DNA from 3 places in the Bacillus sp. T3 genome. Region 2 is predicted to be linked to each of the others. Evidence: riboswitches for the same ligand, from Rfam matches in the RefSeq annotation. Region 2 holds a riboswitch; each other region holds the start of a gene.
What was found. A riboswitch is a leader RNA that binds a small molecule or an ion and turns the genes downstream of it on or off. The one in region 2 is predicted to bind glycine.
Positions count from the first base shown of each region.

Region 1 (6,371 bases), 1.8 Mb from region 2:
TGGATTAGGTGTCCCGCCGGTTTTTTCTAAATAATGCCAATAAAAGGGTCTATTCATTAATTCCTTATCCAGCTCATTGGTCAGTTGGACGACCATATATCCCTTATCATTCTCTGTGATTTCACAATGGTTTGCATGAAAATACCGTTCTAAAAAATTATGAATTTCCTGCTGCTGCATTCGATTCACCTACTTTCATTTCTTCTGCAAATTGAATCATCGAGGTTAAATTCTCCATTTTAATCCTCATTTCGCCCTCGGATGAGGAGTGACCAAATATATCTTCCAAATGATCTTCAAAATTTCCAAATTCTAATTTTGTTAAAATATCGTCAAGTTCACCAATGACTTTTTCAAATAGATTAATTTTTTCGTAAAGGAGTTTTAATATATGTTCCTCAACGGTTCCTTTCGTAGCAAAATTATAGATCATAACATCCTGTTCCTGACCAAGTCGATGGATCCGGCCAATCCTTTGCTCGAGACGCATTGGATTCCAAGGTAAATCAAAATTGATGATATGATGGCAAAATTGGAGGTTAATCCCTTCTCCACCAGCTTCTGTGGCAATTAAAACTTGGACGTGTTTTTGAAAAAGCTCTCGCATCCAATCTTTTTTACCGCGTTTAAAACCACCACGGAACGGTACGGACGTGATGCCATGTTGCTTTAGGAACCACTGTAAATACATTTGGGTGGCCCGATATTCGGTGAAAATGATCACCTTATCGTTAATTGATTGAATTAATTCAAGTGCCTTTTTTGCTTTTGAGTTTTGCTGGACTGCTTCAACCTTTGAAATCAACGACTGAATCGTTTCTTTAAACATGGTTGATGGTGTTTCCTGCTTTGTCAGCATGTTTTTTAAGGTGAAATAAACTGCTTCACGACTGCTGCAAGCTTCTCGTTGTAAAGTCATAAATGAAAACTGGCTTGATGCGAGCCAATCGCCGCCTGAGCGGAGGTAGGATATCGAATCATACAGATTGCGTTCTTCTTTTGAAAATTCAATTGGAATCGTTTCAACGTGACGTTTCGTCCATTCGATTCCAGTGTCGGCACGACGATTGCGAATCATCACCTTATTGACCAGCTCTTTGAGGTGTTGATCGTCGCTGATGGAGCGACTGTCACGTTTATATTTTTCATAAAAAGCCGTTTCATTTCCTAAATGACCGGGCTTTAATAGTGAAACTAGGTTAAAGACTTCTTCAATTCGGTTTTGAATCGGTGTTGCTGTTAGTAGTAAACAAAATTTCTTTTTTAAGCTTTGCACAAATTCATAGTTTTTTGTTTTGTTGTTTTTAAGTTTATGAGCCTCATCTATAATCACTAAATCATAATTTTGTTCATAGATAATCTCACGATGGGGACTGCGTTTTGCTGTGTCAATCGAGGAAACAACAACGTCATATTGCTCCCATACATAGCTTTTTCGCTGACCAATCGCCGGAATGTAGAATTTCGAGTTAAGCTCCATAACCCATTGGCTAACTAATGAGGCTGGCACGAGAATTAATACTTTCTTAACGAGCCCACGGATCATGTATTCTTTTAAAATTAATCCCGCTTCAATTGTTTTTCCGAGTCCGACCTCATCAGCTAATATCGCTTTTCCATGCATGTTTTCAACGACCTGTTTTGCTACTTCGAGCTGGTGGGGTAGTGGTGTCAAATCAGATAAATGCTTCGGTGCCTGAAGTCCTTCGAAATCTTGAATGACTGTGTGCTCTTCCACATCAATCGCTAATTTATATAGCTCCCAATTCCCCCAAGGACCATCGTTGGTCATTCTTTGCAAAAATTCATCCTGCCAGGAAGAATCGAAATTGATTTGGACAGACATTGTTTCCAGCTCCTTTATCATATTAAGAATATAAAAGCATAAAATGTTCGAAACGATATAATTTAGCGTCTTATATTTATGAATAAAGATATTGCTTAAGATTACGTTTCGATGGTAGGATGATAATAATAGTAAATGTTTTGAAATTTCCCACAGTTGTTAATTGGGGAAGTAATTTTTATGTATTTGGGTATTATCCTACCCAATATCAAAAAAAATATAGATGCGAATGACAATAAGGGGAGAGACTACTCCATGTGGCGCCGAAGGAGCAAGCGTAAAAGCGAATCTCTCAGGCAAAAGAACTCTTATTCGACGCAGCTCTGGAGAGAGCTCCGAAATATTGGAGCCACCAAAGGGGACAGCCGTTTTCGGTAAACTTTCAGGTGCCAGGACAGAGACCACTCGTAAGAACAACGGGAGGTCTCTGTCTTTTTTTATTTAGCTGTGTAAAAAACGTTGTTGATTTTTGGGCAACCTGTTGTTTGGAGCGGAAGGTGCGAGACTCCTGCGGGAGAAGGTGTCTTGGGAGACCCCACAGGCGCTAAAGCGCCGAGGAGGCTCCCAGACTCCCCGCGGAAAGGGAGTACCTGGAGCGGAAAGCAACAGACAAACTTAACAGTATATTGGCACACCTGAAGCTCAAGATTTGTCTACTAATTTTTTAGGGGGAAGACGATGACGAAGTTGAAACGAACTCCTTTATTCGATGTATACAAGCAATTTGGTGCAAAAACAATTGATTTCGGTGGTTGGGAGCTACCGGTACAATTTTCTGGCATAAAAAATGAACATGAAGCCGTCAGAACGAAAGCCGGCTTGTTTGATGTTTCTCATATGGGTGAAATTGAAGTAATGGGAGCTGACAGTCTTCAATACCTTCAAAAGATGATGACAAATGATGTATCAAAATTAATGATTGGTCAGGCTCAGTATTCGGCAATGTGCTTCGAGAATGGTGGTACAGTAGACGATTTGCTCATTTATAAAAGAGCAAACGATCACTATTTGCTTGTCGTCAATGCATCCAATATTGATAAGGACTACCAATGGCTCGATAACCATTTACAAGGGGACGTACAGCTTGTTAATTTATCAGAGCAAACAGCGCAACTTGCGTTACAAGGTCCTGCTTCCGAAAAAATTCTGCAAAAACTTTGCGCTGACATACAGTTAGTGGATATGGGATTTTTTCAATTTCAACAAGATGTAACGATTCAGGGATCGAAGGCATTAGTGTCTAGAACAGGTTATACCGGCGAGAATGGGTTTGAAATTTATTGTGAGGCAAAGGATGCAATTCAAATTTGGAATGCAATTTTAGCTGCTGGAAGCGATGAAGGTGTAATCCCTTGTGGGTTAGGAGCAAGAGACACTTTGCGATTTGAGGCAATGCTTGCACTATACGGTCAAGAACTAAGCCCTGACATCACTCCGATTGAGGCGGGAATAGGCTTTGCAGTAAAGATTAATAAGGAGACAGATTTTATTGGAAAAGCGGTGTTAAAAGAGCAGCGTGAAAAAGGAGCTCCGAGGAAGCTCGTCGGAATTGAAATGATTGATCGTGGGATACCAAGACATGGTTATCCAGTATATAAGGGTGAAGAATTAATTGGAGAAATCACAACGGGGACTCAATCGCCTACCTTAAAAAGAAATATTGGTTTAGCGCTATTAAAGACTGAGCAGTCATCTATTGATAATGAAGTGGAAGTAGAAATACGTGGGAAACGTTTAAAGGCAAAAATCGTGAAGACGCCTTTCTATAAAAAAACAACAACCAGTTTATAAATGATGGAGGAGAGAACGAATGAAGCATCGTTATTTACCAATGACCGAAAATGATAAGAATGAGATGCTCGCGACCATTGGTGTCGAAACGGTTGATGAGCTTTTTAGTGATATTCCTGAGAGAGTAAGATTTAAAGGAGAGTACCAAATAAAACCAGCAAAATCAGAGTCTGGGCTACTAAAAGAACTTGGTGTGCTTGCAGGAAAAAATGCTGATTTAAAAACGTATTCATCATTTCTCGGTGCCGGGGTATATGATCATTACATACCAACGATTGTCGATCATGTAATTTCACGATCTGAATTTTATACAGCGTATACACCGTATCAGCCTGAGATTTCTCAGGGGGAGCTTCAAGCCATATTTGAATTTCAAACCATGATCTGTGAGCTGACTGGAATGGATGTGGCAAACTCCTCGATGTATGATGGTGGAACGGCACTGGCTGAAGCAGCGATGCTTAGTGCAGGTCAAACCCGACGAAAAAAAGTGCTCGTTTCTAGTGGTGTTCACCCAGAGTCGAAAGAAGTATTAAAAACATATGCAAAAGGGCAATACATTGACGTAATCGAACTCCCTTATGCTGATGGTATTGCGAATTTGGCAAAACTTGCTGAGATGATGACTGATGAAGTTGCGGCAGTCATTGTCCAATACCCAAACTTCTTCGGTCGAATTGAACCGCTAAAAGAAATTGAAGAGATTGTTCATGCACATAAATCAATGTTCGTGGTTTCAAGTAACCCGCTCGCACTGGGTGCATTAACTCCTCCGGGACACTTTGGTGCAGATATTGTCGTTGGTGATGTCCAGCCCTTTGGAATACCAACCGCATTTGGGGGACCACATTGTGGCTATTTTGCTGTGACAAATAAATTAATGCGTAAGGTACCGGGGCGGTTGGTCGGGCAGACAGTTGATGAGAATGGAAAACGTGGCTACGTTCTGACCCTCCAAGCGCGTGAGCAGCATATTCGTCGTGATAAAGCGACTTCCAATATTTGCTCGAATCAAGCGCTCAATGCTCTTGCAGCATCGGTGGCGATGACAGCTTTAGGGAAGCAGGGTGTCAAAGAAATGGCGCTCGCCAATATTCAGAAGGCTCATTATGCTAAAAAATCCTTAGTGGAAGCCGGTATGACTGTTGTTTTTAACGGCCCCTCCTTTAATGAGTTTGTAATTAAATTAGAAAAGCCTGTCAAGGAAGTGAATCGTCTCCTACTTTCGAAAGGCATGATTGGCGGTTATGATCTAGGGCGCGACTTTCCTGAATTAAAGCACCATATGCTAGTCGCTGTTACGGAACTGCGCACGAAAGAAGAGATTGATGAATTTGTGAGAGAAGTGGGGGATCACCATGCTTAAACAGGATCAAGCGCTCATTTTTGAATGTAGTACTAAGGGGCGAATTGGCTATAGTTTGCCAGAAATGGATATCCAAGAGGTTGAACTAGAAAGCATAATCCCTTCAGAATATTTGCGCGAGGATGCACCGAACCTTCCTGAGGTTTCAGAGCTTGATATAATCCGACATTACACAGCATTGTCGAAGCGGAATCATGGACTCGATTCCGGCTTTTATCCACTAGGTTCATGTACAATGAAATACAATCCGAAAATAAATGAATCAGTCGCGCGTTTTAACGGCTTTGCCCACCTTCATCCACTTCAGGATGAGAGCTCTGTTCAAGGAGCTCTTGAGCTTATGTATGACCTGCAGCAGCACCTTAAAGAAATTACAGGGATGGATGAGGTTACCTTGCAGCCAGCGGCCGGAGCCCATGGGGAATGGACTGGACTAATGCTGATTCGTGCCCTGCATGAGGCGAATGGAGATGTGAAGCGGACTAAAGTCATTGTTCCCGATTCTGCGCATGGAACGAATCCTGCATCCGCAACAGTTGCTGGCCTCGAGACCGTCACCGTTAAATCAAATGAAGTCGGTTTGGTCGATCTTGATGATTTACGACGAGTTGTGGGGGAGGATACAGCAGCGTTAATGCTAACCAACCCGAACACACTTGGTCTGTTTGAGGAAAATATCGTGGAGATGGCCGAGATTGTTCATCGTGCTGGCGGAAAGCTTTATTATGATGGTGCGAATCTTAATGCAGTATTATCAAAAGCAAGGCCAGGAGACATGGGCTTTGATGTCGTACATTTAAATTTGCATAAAACCTTTACCGGGCCACATGGTGGTGGCGGTCCTGGTTCAGGGCCAGTCGGCGTAAAAGCAGAGCTGATTCCGTTTTTTCCTAAACCAGTAGTTACGAAAAATAGAGATGAATATGTCTTAGATTATGATCGGCCGCTATCGATTGGCCGTGTGAAACCGTATTATGGTAATTTCGGTATTAATGTACGGGCTTATACGTATATCCGTTCAATGGGGCCAGATGGATTGAAGGCAGTAACGGAAAATGCAGTACTAAACGCAAATTATATGATGAGACGCCTTTCAGCTTATTATGATTTACCATTTGATAAGCATTGTAAGCATGAATTTGTCCTGAGTGGTAAACGTCAGAAGAAGCTTGGGGTTCGGACACTTGATATTGCTAAGCGATTGCTTGATTTTGGCTATCATCCACCAACCATCTACTTCCCGCTAAATGTCGAAGAGTGCATGATGATTGAACCGACTGAAACGGAGTCAAAGGAAACGCTTGATGCCTTTATTGATGTTATGATTCGGATTGCAAAAGAGGTAGAGGAAACACCAGAAATCGTTCA
Region 1 is NZ_CP137761.1:1,418,461-1,424,831, forward strand. Features, by position in the region: gene RGF10_RS07285 (YqhG family protein) at 1-180, opposite strand, end outside; gene RGF10_RS07290 (DEAD/DEAH box helicase) at 158-1,846, opposite strand; glycine riboswitch at 2,076-2,164, shown strand; gene gcvT (glycine cleavage system aminomethyltransferase GcvT) at 2,525-3,637, shown strand; gene gcvPA (aminomethyl-transferring glycine dehydrogenase subunit GcvPA) at 3,657-5,003, shown strand; partial or broken gene gcvPB (aminomethyl-transferring glycine dehydrogenase subunit GcvPB) at 4,996-6,371, shown strand, end outside.
Region 1: linked by a shared signal. The riboswitch ahead of gcvT (glycine cleavage system aminomethyltransferase GcvT) and the one ahead of RGF10_RS16440 (amino acid permease) in region 2 are both predicted to bind glycine.

Region 2 (6,371 bases):
AGTAATGAAGCAATCTCGATAAACGCTGAAATTGAAGATATCATAGAACGGGCAATGGAGCAGAACTTTGTTCCAGTTGTTGATGATGGTGGAGTCTTTATCGGAATTGTTACAAGAAGAGAAATTATAAAGTACTGTGCAAATAGGCTATTAATCAATCGAAATGAAGAATTAAGAACACAACCAGAAAATAATGTTGTTGAATAAAGAATGACCGCTCAAATGGGCGGTTTTTTTTTGTGATTTTTGGAAAGGATAAACAAAGTTGGACAAAATCGGCTGAGGTGAAATGAATGATAACAAAAAGACACTTATTCTTTAATATAGCAATAATCTTATTTCCCTGGTTATCGCTGCTTTTTATCGGAAAGCGGAGTTTTAAAAGATATTCGATTTCAGGGGTTTTTATTGTTATTTTTGAGATTCTTAATCACCTGTATGGTCATAAAAGGAATTGGTGGAAGTTTTACGATAAGCGCAAATCTTTTCTAAAGGATGAACTCCCGTTTAGTGTGGGTCCTTATATGCCATTATCCATGTGGTTACTTAAATTTTCGTTCGGAAACTTTAAAAAGTTTGCTTTCCTAAACGTGATTGCTGATGGATTATTTGCTTTTCTTTTTATTGATATTCTTAAAAAATTAAAAATCATAAGCCTTAATGGATTAAATCATTTCCAATTTTTTATTTACCTCCACTATAAAGCATATTTGTTATATGGAGTACAATATTTGTTAGAGAAAACGATCGTGTCTCCATCTTTAAAAAGAAGATTCTAGATTATTGCTTGCACACAGCCTTCCTGACTATGCTTTTGCTAGTCAGTTTTTTTTATCCCTAAAATTCATCTGTATGTCATTCGCTCTCATTGAGTTCGATGTCATTGGGGATTTTTTCTTGAATACACTATAGAAATGGACATTGATGGGGGAGCTCATGATAGGGGAAATTAGAACAAGCATAATTATTGGGGTGTTTATCTTCTTCGGAACAGCTTTAGGGGGATTAGCTGTTCCGTTCATTAGGCGGTATTTTAATAGAAATCATTTGTATCTTAATGTTTTCTGCGGTGGAATTTTAGCAGGTTTGTTGGCGTTTGATTTAATTCCTGAAGTAGTTTCTAAATATCAGCATATTGGGATAGTCTCTGGGGTTTCTTTAGGTATTTTTATGATGCTGCTTTTTGAAAAATATTTACACAGTGCTAAACATATTGAATCTGAGTATCAAGAGACCTTTTTTCTTTTGTTTTTGTCATTGTTTATTCACAGCATTCCAACTGGACTTGCATTGGGATTAAATTTATCTGAGCAGCATTTTTATCACCCTTCATTACTAATCGCCATTTTAATACACCAAATACCTGAAGGCATGGTATTAATGGTTACTGCTTTGAATTCGAAACAGAAAGTTAAAAAATTTATAGTGTTTAGCTGTCTTCTATCTTTTGCAGTGGGGTTAAATACCTATTTGGGAATGAGCATCGATTTGCATTCGCCAAAACTGCAAACAATGATTATGGGGATAGCAATCGGATCGCTGAGCTATGTCACCTTTTATGAAATATTGTGGAAGGGATTCAGAAGTCATCAAACAATAAAAATGATTATAGGGGCATGTTTTGGACTGGTATTTTTAAGAGTTTTTCTAGTATTTGCAGGTTTTGGGCATTAATGGATCAATCAAACTTTTAGATGCTAATTCGAGGAGTAGGCTAGAAAAGAATTCTGATGTAAATATGATTTTATAAGTAAACTATTTCAAATAGTATTGACCGAATGAAAAAATACTGATAAAGTTTTAAATTATCGCACAATATTTATTAAAGTGGTTTTAAGTATTCACTTTATTACTAAATTTAATAAGCGAGCTATGATTGCTATGGATCAAACTATAGCAGGAGCAGCTTCTGGAGAGGACGCGATTAATCGCGGCGCCGAAGGGTTCATAATCTCAGGCAAAAGGACAGAAGAGTATCGAATACTGTTTGTTATTTTTATATAAAGAATAACAAATATTGTTTTTTATTCTGTCGTTTTAAGAGATTGGAGCTTCCAATCTCTTTTTTATTGTGCTTAGTACAAGCATTTGCTTTACTATCAAAATAAGTATTGGAGGAATGAAGGTGGCACAACAAGAGTTGAAAAAAGATTTAAAAAACCGGCACGTTCAGCTAATTGCGATCGGCGGAACGATTGGTACAGGACTATTTTTAGGTTCAGGTAAGGCGATTCAATTAGCAGGGCCTTCGATTATCTTCGCTTATTTAATTATCGGAATCGCTGTATTTTTTGTAATGCGGGCATTAGGAGAACTGCTTTTGTCCAATTCAGGCTATCAATCTTTCACAGATTTCGCTGCGGACTACCTCGGACCTTGGGCAGGATATGTTACTGGTTGGACTTATTGGTTTTGTTGGGTCATGATTGCGATGGCCGATATAATTGCAGTTGGTGTTTATGTTCAATATTGGTTCGAGATACCTCAATGGGTTGCTCCTGTCATTTGTTTGATAATTTTATTAGGATTAAATCTATTAACTGTTAAACTTTTTGGAGAATTAGAGTTTTGGTTTGCGTTAATTAAAGTTATTACGATTCTTGCCCTAATCGCAATTGGCGTAATTTTGCTAATTATTGGTTTCAAAACAGATGCCGGAGCGGTTACATTAAATAATTTATGGCAATATGGTGGTCTTTTCCCGAATGGAATTACCGGTTTCTTACTATCCTTCCAAATGGTGCTTTTTGCTTTCGTTGGAGTAGAGTTAGTTGGTGTATCTGCTGCAGAAACATCTGATCCACAAAAGAACATACCATCTGCGATTAACAAAATTCCGTTGCGAATTCTATTTTTCTATATGGGTGCCATCATTGTTATTCTAACAATTAATCCTTGGGAACAATTGAGCGCTTCTCAAAGCCCGTTTGTACAAGTATTTGGTTTAGTTGGAATTCCCGTTGCAGCAGGAATCATCAATTTCGTCGTTTTAACTTCTGCAGCATCAGCATGTAATAGCGGTTTATTTTCTACGAGCCGGATCCTTTACAATTTAAGCAGTAATGATCAGGGTCCAAAGCAATTTGCAAAATTAAATAAAAATGCGGTACCTAGTAATGCGTTGTTTACTTCAACAGTTGTTATTTCGATTGGAGCTCTGTTGAGTAAACTACTTCCTGGACAAGCGTTTGGCATTGTAACAACAATTAGTGCCATTTGCTTTATCTGGGTTTGGGGGATCATTCTAGTTGCACATATTCGCTATACAAAAACTCGCCCAGATTTGCGTGCAAAATCTACCTTTAAAGCACCACTTACACCATTTATTAATTATGTTGTATTAGCATTTTTTGCCTTTCTTCTTGTAATCATGGGAATTGCGGAAGAAACACGTGTTGCCTTAATGCTAACCCCACTATGGTTCGTTTTATTATTTGGATTGTATGGATTTAAAAAGAAAAATGTAAAGTCAGTAGAATTAGAGGAAAAAGCAATTTAATCAACATACAAGCAACCGCACAGTGATTATTGTGCGGTTTTTTTGTGAAAAAATCTAAGACAATACACATTTAATAATATTACTATGGTGTATAAATGTATAAAAATGTATAATAGTTTATGAAATTTTAAAATTAGGAAGGAATAGAATATTATGGAATGGAATCAAGATGCAAAAGACTTATTGGAAGAATTAGTTAGTCCAATCCCCGTGTTTGTACGCCCAATGGCAAAAAAGAAAATCGAAAATATTATTTTGGAAGGCGTTTCAAGTGATACTGTTACAAAGGAAGATGTAGTGAAAGGCTATATTATTGCATCACCTGGTGATATGCAAGTTCGTGCGGTCAAACTTTTAAAGGCAAAAGGAATAGATTTAGCACCTTTTGAGGAATTGCTTGAGAAAGCGAAATAGAAAGTTTGTTAAGGATCAACCTAATGTGTTAGGTTGATCCTCTTTAATTAATAAAAGGTTGTTTTAAAGCTCAATGCTGTTTTGGGCACGAGTTGATTGGAGCGGAAGGTGCGAAGACTCCTGCGGGAGCAGCGGGACAGGTGAGACCCCGCAGGAGCGGTAGCGACGAGGAGTAGGAAAAGCGGAGGCGGTTTGCCCAGGGGCGACAGGCATAAGACGAGCCGGCATGAAGGTCGTTCTTTGACCTTCTTGACGGATTGGCTTATGACCCCGAGCCCCTGAACCGCTGTAGCTAGACAGGCTCACCGCCCGCCCCGCGGAAAGCAAAGCACCTGGAGCGGAAAGCAACACTCAAATTTAACGCAGCTTAATTAACAAAAAAAGAACCTTCTTTAAGAAAGTTCTTTATTCGGATTAAGCTTTTTTAATTCTACCGCAATTCTCTGGGCAATTTCTTCATGTGATACGCTGTCATCAAAGGTCATTGGTTTGCCAAAAATAACACCAGCAGACTTAAACCAGCTATCTCTTGTTCCGTAAATGTAAGTAGGAACAACCGGTGCTTTGCTCTTGGCAACGATAAAACCTATACCCTTTTTTGCCTCCTGCATTTCTCCTGATTTTGAGCGAGTTCCTTCTATAAATATAGAAAATAGACCGCCTTCTTTTAAGATTCTTAATGTATACTTTAGCGATTTTATATCCGCTTGTCCTCTTTTGATCGGGAAGCAGCCTAATTCGTGGATTACCTTTGCAAAAAACTTGTTTTTGAAAAGCTCCTCTTTCCCCATAATAAACATTTTACGCGGGGTATGGACCCCAACCATTGGTCCATCAAAGTTACTAGTGTGGTTCATTGCTAGAATAGCTGCACCTTCCGGAATATTTTCAATCCCGATAATTTTAATTTTAAATCGGATGTGCAAGAACACCCTTACGACAAATACTGCAATTTTATAAAACAAACTAACCTCAACCTCTTTCATAGTAAACTCATAGAAATATTCTAACACAATCCATGCTGTTAAAATATTGTGTTTATCCACTTCTGCTAAATAAAAATATTTCATTATAGTTGTATATCATGGTTGACTATTGGCAAAAGCAGAGGTACACTAAAAACATAAGGTAACTTAGTAGACAAGTGAACAACATAACAAGTGAGCCTTTAAACATCAGCAAGTCATAATTTAACGAGGTGACTGAAATGAAAGAGATTAGTATTGAGGAATTAAAACAAAAAGCAATTGAATTAAGGAAAGCTGCACTTACGATGATATATGGGGCACAATCTGGACATCCTGGAGGCTCCCTATCTGCAGCTGATGTCGTAGCGGCACTTTACTTTAAGGAAATGAACATTGATCCTAAAAATCCGAAATGGGAAGACAGAGACCGGTTTGTCTTATCAAAAGGTCATGTTTGTCCAATCCAATATTCAGCATTAGCCTTACTTGGGTTTGTTCCTTATGAAACAATTCATACTTTAAGACAATACGGCTCACCATTTCAAGGTCATCCGGATATGAAAAAATGTCCAGGTATTGATATTTCAACTGGATCACTTGGACAGGGACTTTCTTGTGCAGTAGGAATGGCACTTGGTGGAAAAAGAGATGCAAAGGATTATCGGGTTTTTGCCATCGTTGGCGATGGCGAGTGTCAAGAAGGACAAATTTGGGAGGCTGCCCAAAGTGCAGTCAAATACCAATTAGATAATCTCGTTGTATTTGTAGATGATAATGGACTACAAATTGATGGTACAACGGAAGAAGTAATGCCGAACCAGGATTTAGAAAAGAAGTTCGAAGCATTTGGCTTTGAAACGAAAAGAATAAATGGGCATTCGATGGAAGAAATTGTCAAGACATTAGACAATATTCGAGAAGCTAAAAATGGAAAACCAAAATGTATAGTTTGCAACACCGTTAAAGGTAAGGGCGTTTCTTTCATGGAAGACGTTTGTGGCTGGCACGGAGTTGCTCCAAATAAAGAAGAATATGAACTTGCAATGGCAGAAGTAGCAGGAGGTTTAAGATAATGAGTTTACTAGAAAAAGATATCTTAGTGAAAAAAGCAACACGTGAAGCCTTCGGTGATGTAATTGTAGAATTAGGAAAAAAGAATGAAAATATTTTCGTCGTGGATATTGATATCGGTAAGTCTTGCAAAACAACAGAATTTGCTAAGCAATTACCAAATCAACATGTAAACGTAGGGATTGCTGAACAAAATGCTGCTGGTTTAGCAGCTGGACTCGCCACAACTGGCAAAATTCCATTTGTAAGCACTTACGCGGTCTTTGGTTCATTAAGAATGGCAGAGCAAATTCGACAGGAGATTTGCTATCCTAACCTAAATGTAAAAATTGCCTGTTCTCATGGTGGATTAACTCCTGCAAATGATGGTGCAAGTCATCAAAGTATTGAGGATATGGGTGTCTTAAGAACGATTCCAA
Region 2 is NZ_CP137761.1:3,200,206-3,206,576, reverse strand. Features, by position in the region: partial or broken gene RGF10_RS16455 (CBS domain-containing protein) at 1-207, shown strand, start outside; gene RGF10_RS16445 (ZIP family metal transporter) at 937-1,674, shown strand; glycine riboswitch at 1,900-1,979, shown strand; gene RGF10_RS16440 (amino acid permease) at 2,126-3,499, shown strand; gene RGF10_RS16435 (DUF2621 family protein) at 3,653-3,913, shown strand; gene RGF10_RS16430 (lysophospholipid acyltransferase family protein) at 4,306-4,983, opposite strand; gene RGF10_RS16425 (transketolase) at 5,121-5,954, shown strand; gene RGF10_RS16420 (transketolase family protein) at 5,954-6,371, shown strand, end outside.

Region 3 (6,371 bases), 1.2 Mb from region 2:
AATGCGATTGTGGTCATGAGTTTTGTTCTGCAGACGATAATTGGAAGCTCCATGCGTTAATTAATGTACGTGATACTCCAGAAAAATTAGGTGAACTCTACCCGAAAATGCTTGCGCCAGACCCAGAGTGGCAGGTCATCCGTGAATATTACTGCCCGGAATGTGCATCACAGCTTGAGGTTGAAGCCGTTACACCGTGGTATCCAATTTTGAAAGACTTTGAGCCGGACATCGATGCATTTTATGAGGAGTGGTTGAAAAAGCCATTGCCTTTGTAAAATAACAAAAACAGGGATCGTAAACATCTTGTTTAGATTGGGCTATTAGTAAATGGGCGACAGCATAATTGCTGTTGCAGCAGATTGTCTCCGTAAGGGGTTCGGAATGGTCAACATTCCGAACCCCTTTTTAGAGTTTTCCATAATCGGATTGGCAAACCTAACCCAATCCATAATTGGACATCGCTGGTCCAGATTAATCTAAGCTAATCAAAGTGCGGTTATTGAACGGACATATAGGCCCTTATTTTGAGAAAATAACCATTTTGACAGACTTATGCGGACACAGGATACTCTATTTATATAAAAACCACTGAATTATGCCAAAAAATGATTGAATAGCGAACTTGTTGTCCGCTTAGCCTATTAAAACCACACTTTTTGCGGAAATAGAGGAACAAATGTCCGCTGCCTCATAAGTTTGTCTGGGGCGACAGCATTAATGCTGTCGCCTTTTTATGTGGATTGAAAATTTAGATAGGGCTATGTTAATTATCTACAACCAAAAAGAATATTTGCTATTTCCTTGTTAAACACTCATTATTAAAAGGATGAGTTAAAAAAGGAAAGTAGGGGTTTTGTTTGCCTGATTTTTTATCAATGGGTATTTCTGAAGAATTAGTAAAAAAATTAACGGAAAATGGAGTGGTGGTTCCAACTCCAATACAAGAACAAGCAATCCCATTCGTTATGGATGGAAAAGATATTATTGCTCAAGCGCAAACAGGAACGGGTAAAACGTTCGCATTTATTTTGCCGATTTTAGAAAAAATGGATCTAAATGCAGAGCATATTCAAGCATTGATCGTGACTCCGACAAGAGAATTAGCTCTGCAAATTACAGCAGAAGTGAAAAAGCTTATCAACGATAACGATGAAATCGATGTTTTGGCTGTATATGGTGGTCAGGATGTTGAAAAACAGTTAAATAAATTAAAGAAAAATATTCAAATTGTCGTCGGCACACCTGGTCGATTATTAGATCATATTCGGAGAGGTACAGTTGATTTCTCTAAATTAAATACACTTGTCCTAGATGAAGCAGATCAAATGCTTCATATTGGATTCTTAGATGAAGTGGAGGAAATCATTAAGGAAACACCGAATAGTCGACAAACGCTTGTTTTTTCAGCGACGATGCCACCGGAAATTCAGAAATTAGCTCGTACGTACATGCGTAATCCTCAAACTATTCAGGTGGAAAAAACTCAAGGGCCTGCACAAACAGTGAAACAAATGGCGATTTTTACAATTGATCGAGCTAAGCAAGCGACACTTATTGAGTTAATTGAAACACATCGGCCGTTTTTAGCAGTAATCTTTTGCCGGACAAAGCGTCGGGTCAGCAAACTTTATGATGCTCTACGTGCTCATGGCTTTAAATGTGATGAGCTTCATGGCGACCTAACTCAGGCGAAACGGGAACAGGTCATGAAAAGATTTCGAGATGCTGAGATTCAGTTGCTGATTGCCACCGATGTAGCTGCTAGAGGCTTAGATATTGAAGGTGTTACACATGTGTATAATTACGATATTCCACAAGACGCCGAAAGCTACATCCATCGGATTGGTCGAACAGGTAGAGCTGGGATGACTGGTCTAGCTATTACGTTGTATGCTTCCAAAGATCGTCCAGCTCTTGACTTAATTGAAGAAGAACTGAATATTACGATTAAAAAGCAAAATATAGGTAACATGATAAAAGCTGAAAATGAAGGAAATGAAACTGAGGATAAACCAGAATCAACTTCCACAAAAAAGAAAACCAAAGGTGGTCGAAAGGCAGCAACAGCATCAAGTAAACTTGGGAAAAAACCAGGGAAAAATCGTGCAGCTGCAAAAGATGGAAAAGGCGAAGGTCGCCCTTTTTCTCGAAAAAATAATAGCGATGAACTAGGCCGAAAAGAGAAAAAGTTTGATAATAAGACTCCTAAAGGAAGAAAGACAAGGGAAGACCATTTTCAATCGGCAGAACCTGGTCGTTCGAAGAAAACAGCTGGTACGTTTGATAAAACAAAAGGTTCAAGAGATGGCGAGGAACGTCGGTTTGAAAAAGCAAAAGGTTCAAGAGATGGCGAGCAACGTCGGTTTGAAAAAGCAAAAGGTCCAAGAGATGGCGAGCAACGTCGGTTTGAAAAAGCAAAAGGTCCAAGAGATGGCGAGCAACGTCAATTTGAAAAAGCAAAAGGTCCAAGAGATGGCGAGCAGCGTCGATTTGAAAAATCAAAAGGTTCAAGAGATGGCGAGCAACGTCGATTTGAAAAAACAAAAGGCTCAAGAGATGGCGAGCAGCGTCGATTTGAAAAAGCAAAAGGCTCAAGAGATGGCGAGCAGCGTCAGTTTGAAAAATCAAAAGGTTCAAGAGATGGCGAGCAGCGTCGCTTTGAAAAAACAAAAGGTTCAAGAGATGGCGAGCAACGTCAATTTGAAAAGCCAAAAGCTTCAAGAAATAGTAATCAGCGTCGCTTTGAGAAATCATCTGATACTGTCCGTGGTGCTACCAAAATAGGTTCCACTAGAAAAGGTGGAGCTTCAAAAAGAAAGTCACGGTAAAACATAAAGTCCAGTAAATAAAAACTCGTTAATAGTGTTATTTTTCAAAAAATAATCATCCCTATTGACGGGTTTATTATTTATTGGTACCATCACATTATTATTTAAATATTATAGTAAGCAATGAAGGTTATGGGTCACACTATAACTGGAGCAGCTTCTGGAGAGACCGCATCAAAGTGGCGCCGAAGGATTCACAATCTCAGGCAAAAGGACAGAAGAGTAACATAGGAATTAAAAAATATGTTATTCTATTCCCTGCTGAGATTGGAGTTAATCCAATCTTTTTTTTATTTTAAAATAATATAAGAGGTGTGTAGGATGAACCAAAGACGAGCAGTTGTAAGTGTAATTGGAAAGGACCAAGTGGGAATTATTGCAAAGGTGACCAACATATTGGCTGATAACAGTATTAATATTTTGGATATTAGTCAGACTATTTTACAGGACTTCTTTACAATGATGATGCTAGTAGACGTATCGAATAAAGAGAATCTTGACCAATTACAGAAGCAATTTGATGAAGTAAGTGCTGAGTTAGGTCTAAAAATAAACATCCAGCTTGAGGAAATTTTCCAAGCCATGCACCGGATATAGAAGGAGGGGCCACCTAGAATGAATATTGCGATACAAGAAATGATGGAAACCATCCGCATGGTTCAAATGGAAAACTTAGATATTCGTACTGTTACAATGGGAATAAATCTTCACGATTGTGCGGATTCTGATTTTGAAAAAATGAATCAGCGAGTATACGATAAAATCACAACTTACGCTAGCAGATTAAGAGAGGTAGCGGAAGAGGTTGAGAAGGAATTTGGTATACCAATCATCAATAAGCGTATCTCTATTTCACCAATCGCAGAAATATTGGGCAATGCAACGAAGGAACAGGCAGTGGAGTTAGCCAAAACACTCGATAAAGCTGCAAAGGTTCTCGGCATTGACTTTATTGGTGGATATTCTGCCTTAGTACATAAAGGAATTGCAAAAGGGGATCAAACCTTGCTGGATGCACTACCGGAAGCTTTAACGGTAACTGAGCGAGTTTGTTCTTCAATCTCTGTTGCAACAACGAGAACGGGGATTAATATGGACGCGGTAAGTAAGCTCGGACATATCATGAAGGAAGCGGCAGAAATGACAAAAGATCAAAATGGCCTAGCTTGTGCAAAGCTTGTTGTCTTTTGTAATTCCGGTTGAGGACAATCCGTTTATGGCTGGTGCTTTCCATGGCTCCGGCGAAGGAGAAGTCGTGTTAAATGTCGGCGTAAGTGGTCCAGGAGTGGTATTAAATGCACTTAAACGTCATAAAGATGCTGACTTAGGTGAAGTATCCGAGGTTATAAAAAAGACCGCTTTTAAAATTACCCGTGCAGGTGAGTTAATTGGACGAGTAGTGGCAGAGCGTCTTGGTGTTCCATTTGGAATAATGGATTTATCGCTTGCCCCAACGAATGCAATTAACGATAGCGTTGCGGAGATTCTTGAAGAAATTGGACTTGAACGTGTGGGTACACATGGAACCATTGCGGCACTTGCCTTAATGAACGATGCCGTGAAAAAGGGTGGAGCGATGGCGAGTTCTTATGTTGGTGGACTAAGTGGTGCGTTCATTCCTGTCAGTGAGGATAATGGAATGATTCGTGGAATTATCGATAAAGCCTTGACTCTTTCAAAGCTTGAAGCGATGACATGCGTATGCTCAGTCGGACTTGATATGATTGCGATCACAGGAGATGTTACGCCTGCAACACTATCAGCCATTATAGCTGATGAGGCGGCAATCGGAATGATTAATAAAAAGACAACAGCTGTTCGGATCATTCCGGTACCAGGCAAAGAAGAAGGCGAAATGGTGGAATTTGGCGGCTTGCTTGGACGCGCACCTGTCATGGGTGTAAATCCTTTTAGCTCTGAAAAGTTTATCCGTCGTGGCGGAAGAATTCCTGCTCCACTTCAGGCTTTAATTAATTAATGTTAGATCTTAATTCATAAATGTTTTAATTCATGCAAAAAGCATTGAAGGAACTATACCTTCAATGCTTTTTGTTAATTACTAAGTATTTCTTTGACCCTACCAACCTGTCCATCGAGAAGCCTAACCTTGATCCCGTGTGGGTGAAAGCTAGAGTTTGTGAGGATGTCTTTTACAACCCCATTTGTCAGTTTTCCGGATTTTTGATCCGCCTTAAGGACAATCTTGACCTGAGTACCTGGAGAGATGTTACTACGATTTTGTCCTCCCATTATACACCGGTGCGTCTACTTTGATTATTTGTTTTTTTAGTCCGTTGGCTTGTTAATTTTTTTGTTGCTGTTGAAGCATTAGCATAGGACTGATTTGCTGCCGATTTGTTTTTCTTATTTTCGAGTTGTTGCTTGATTGCTTCCTGGAGGCTCAATTTCTTTTTAGAAGTATCGGTTTTTTCTGGTTGCATTTGATCAGACATGGTATATTCTCCATTCGTTTTAGTATTTATATTAATGCTTTGTTAATTTTGTCTGTTGATTTCCGCTCTAGGTGCTCCAATCAACAGAGTGCTTAAAAATCAACAACTTTCTTTAACATAACATATATTATAATCTATTTTTCATCATTAAGGCATGAAGAATACGGCTAATTAATTATTGACTTTAAGGGGATTTCCCATTATGCTTATGTTAATTAAATAACGTATCCTCTAAAGGGGAGTAGCTTTAACAGCAAGGTCGTCATTTCAGAGTGTTTGCTCTCGGCTTTGTTGGCAGCATTGATGTTGTTAGCCAGACCTTTACCATTTTGGTAAAGGTCTTTATGTTTAGACCGTTACCAATCATAGGTAACGGTCTTTTTCGTTTATACTAATGCTTAATTTTTATTTAGGCTCTGTTAAAGCTCATAGTTGATTTTTTCACTATGTTGATTGGAGCGGAAATCAACAGGCAAACTTAACGGAGCGTTTAATAAAAAAATTTTACGGAGGTTAGGTAATCATGATTTTAAGAAAATACATGTCTTTAATGGGAATTGGTTCTGCTCAGGTCGACTTAATCATAGATAAAAATAGATATAGACGAGCTGAAATGGTGAATGGTCGAATTCATATTATCGGCGGAACGGTTGAACAACAAATCAAAAGAATTGAGTGTGATTTCGTCAAAACAAATCCGATTTTAGAAACGGAAGAAATAATTGATTCTGTGACAATATTAACGAAACAGCAAATTGATTCTGGAGAGAGGAGTCATTTTGAATTTCACTTTCAGCTTTCGGAGGATTTAGAAAGGACGTCACAAACAAGCTCATATCATTTTAAAACAAAGCTTATTTTTAATGAGGGTGTGAAAAGTCTGGATCACGATCCAATCTTTATCGTCGATTAAGTGAAATTGTTATAAGCATTGTACGCAATTTGCTATAATAAAGGAGAAATGAATTTAGGATAAAATTGGAAAACCTCTTTGTTATCGCATTTGTGTTATCTTTTTTGGAGGCGTTTCATGCAAACTTGGATTACTGATTTTATGGGGCAATTTGGTTATGTAGGTATTTTTTTG
Region 3 is NZ_CP137761.1:2,041,616-2,047,986, forward strand. Features, by position in the region: gene RGF10_RS10600 (acetone carboxylase subunit gamma) at 1-278, shown strand, start outside; gene RGF10_RS23805 (DEAD/DEAH box helicase) at 861-2,831, shown strand; glycine riboswitch at 2,982-3,059, shown strand; gene RGF10_RS10610 (ACT domain-containing protein) at 3,153-3,428, shown strand; partial or broken gene RGF10_RS10615 (PFL family protein) at 3,447-4,809, shown strand; gene RGF10_RS10620 (YwbE family protein) at 4,884-5,081, opposite strand; gene RGF10_RS10625 (hypothetical protein) at 5,081-5,284, opposite strand; gene RGF10_RS10630 (sporulation protein) at 5,808-6,197, shown strand; gene RGF10_RS10635 (DedA family protein) at 6,315-6,371, shown strand, end outside.
Region 3: linked by a shared signal. The riboswitch ahead of RGF10_RS10610 (ACT domain-containing protein) and the one ahead of RGF10_RS16440 (amino acid permease) in region 2 are both predicted to bind glycine.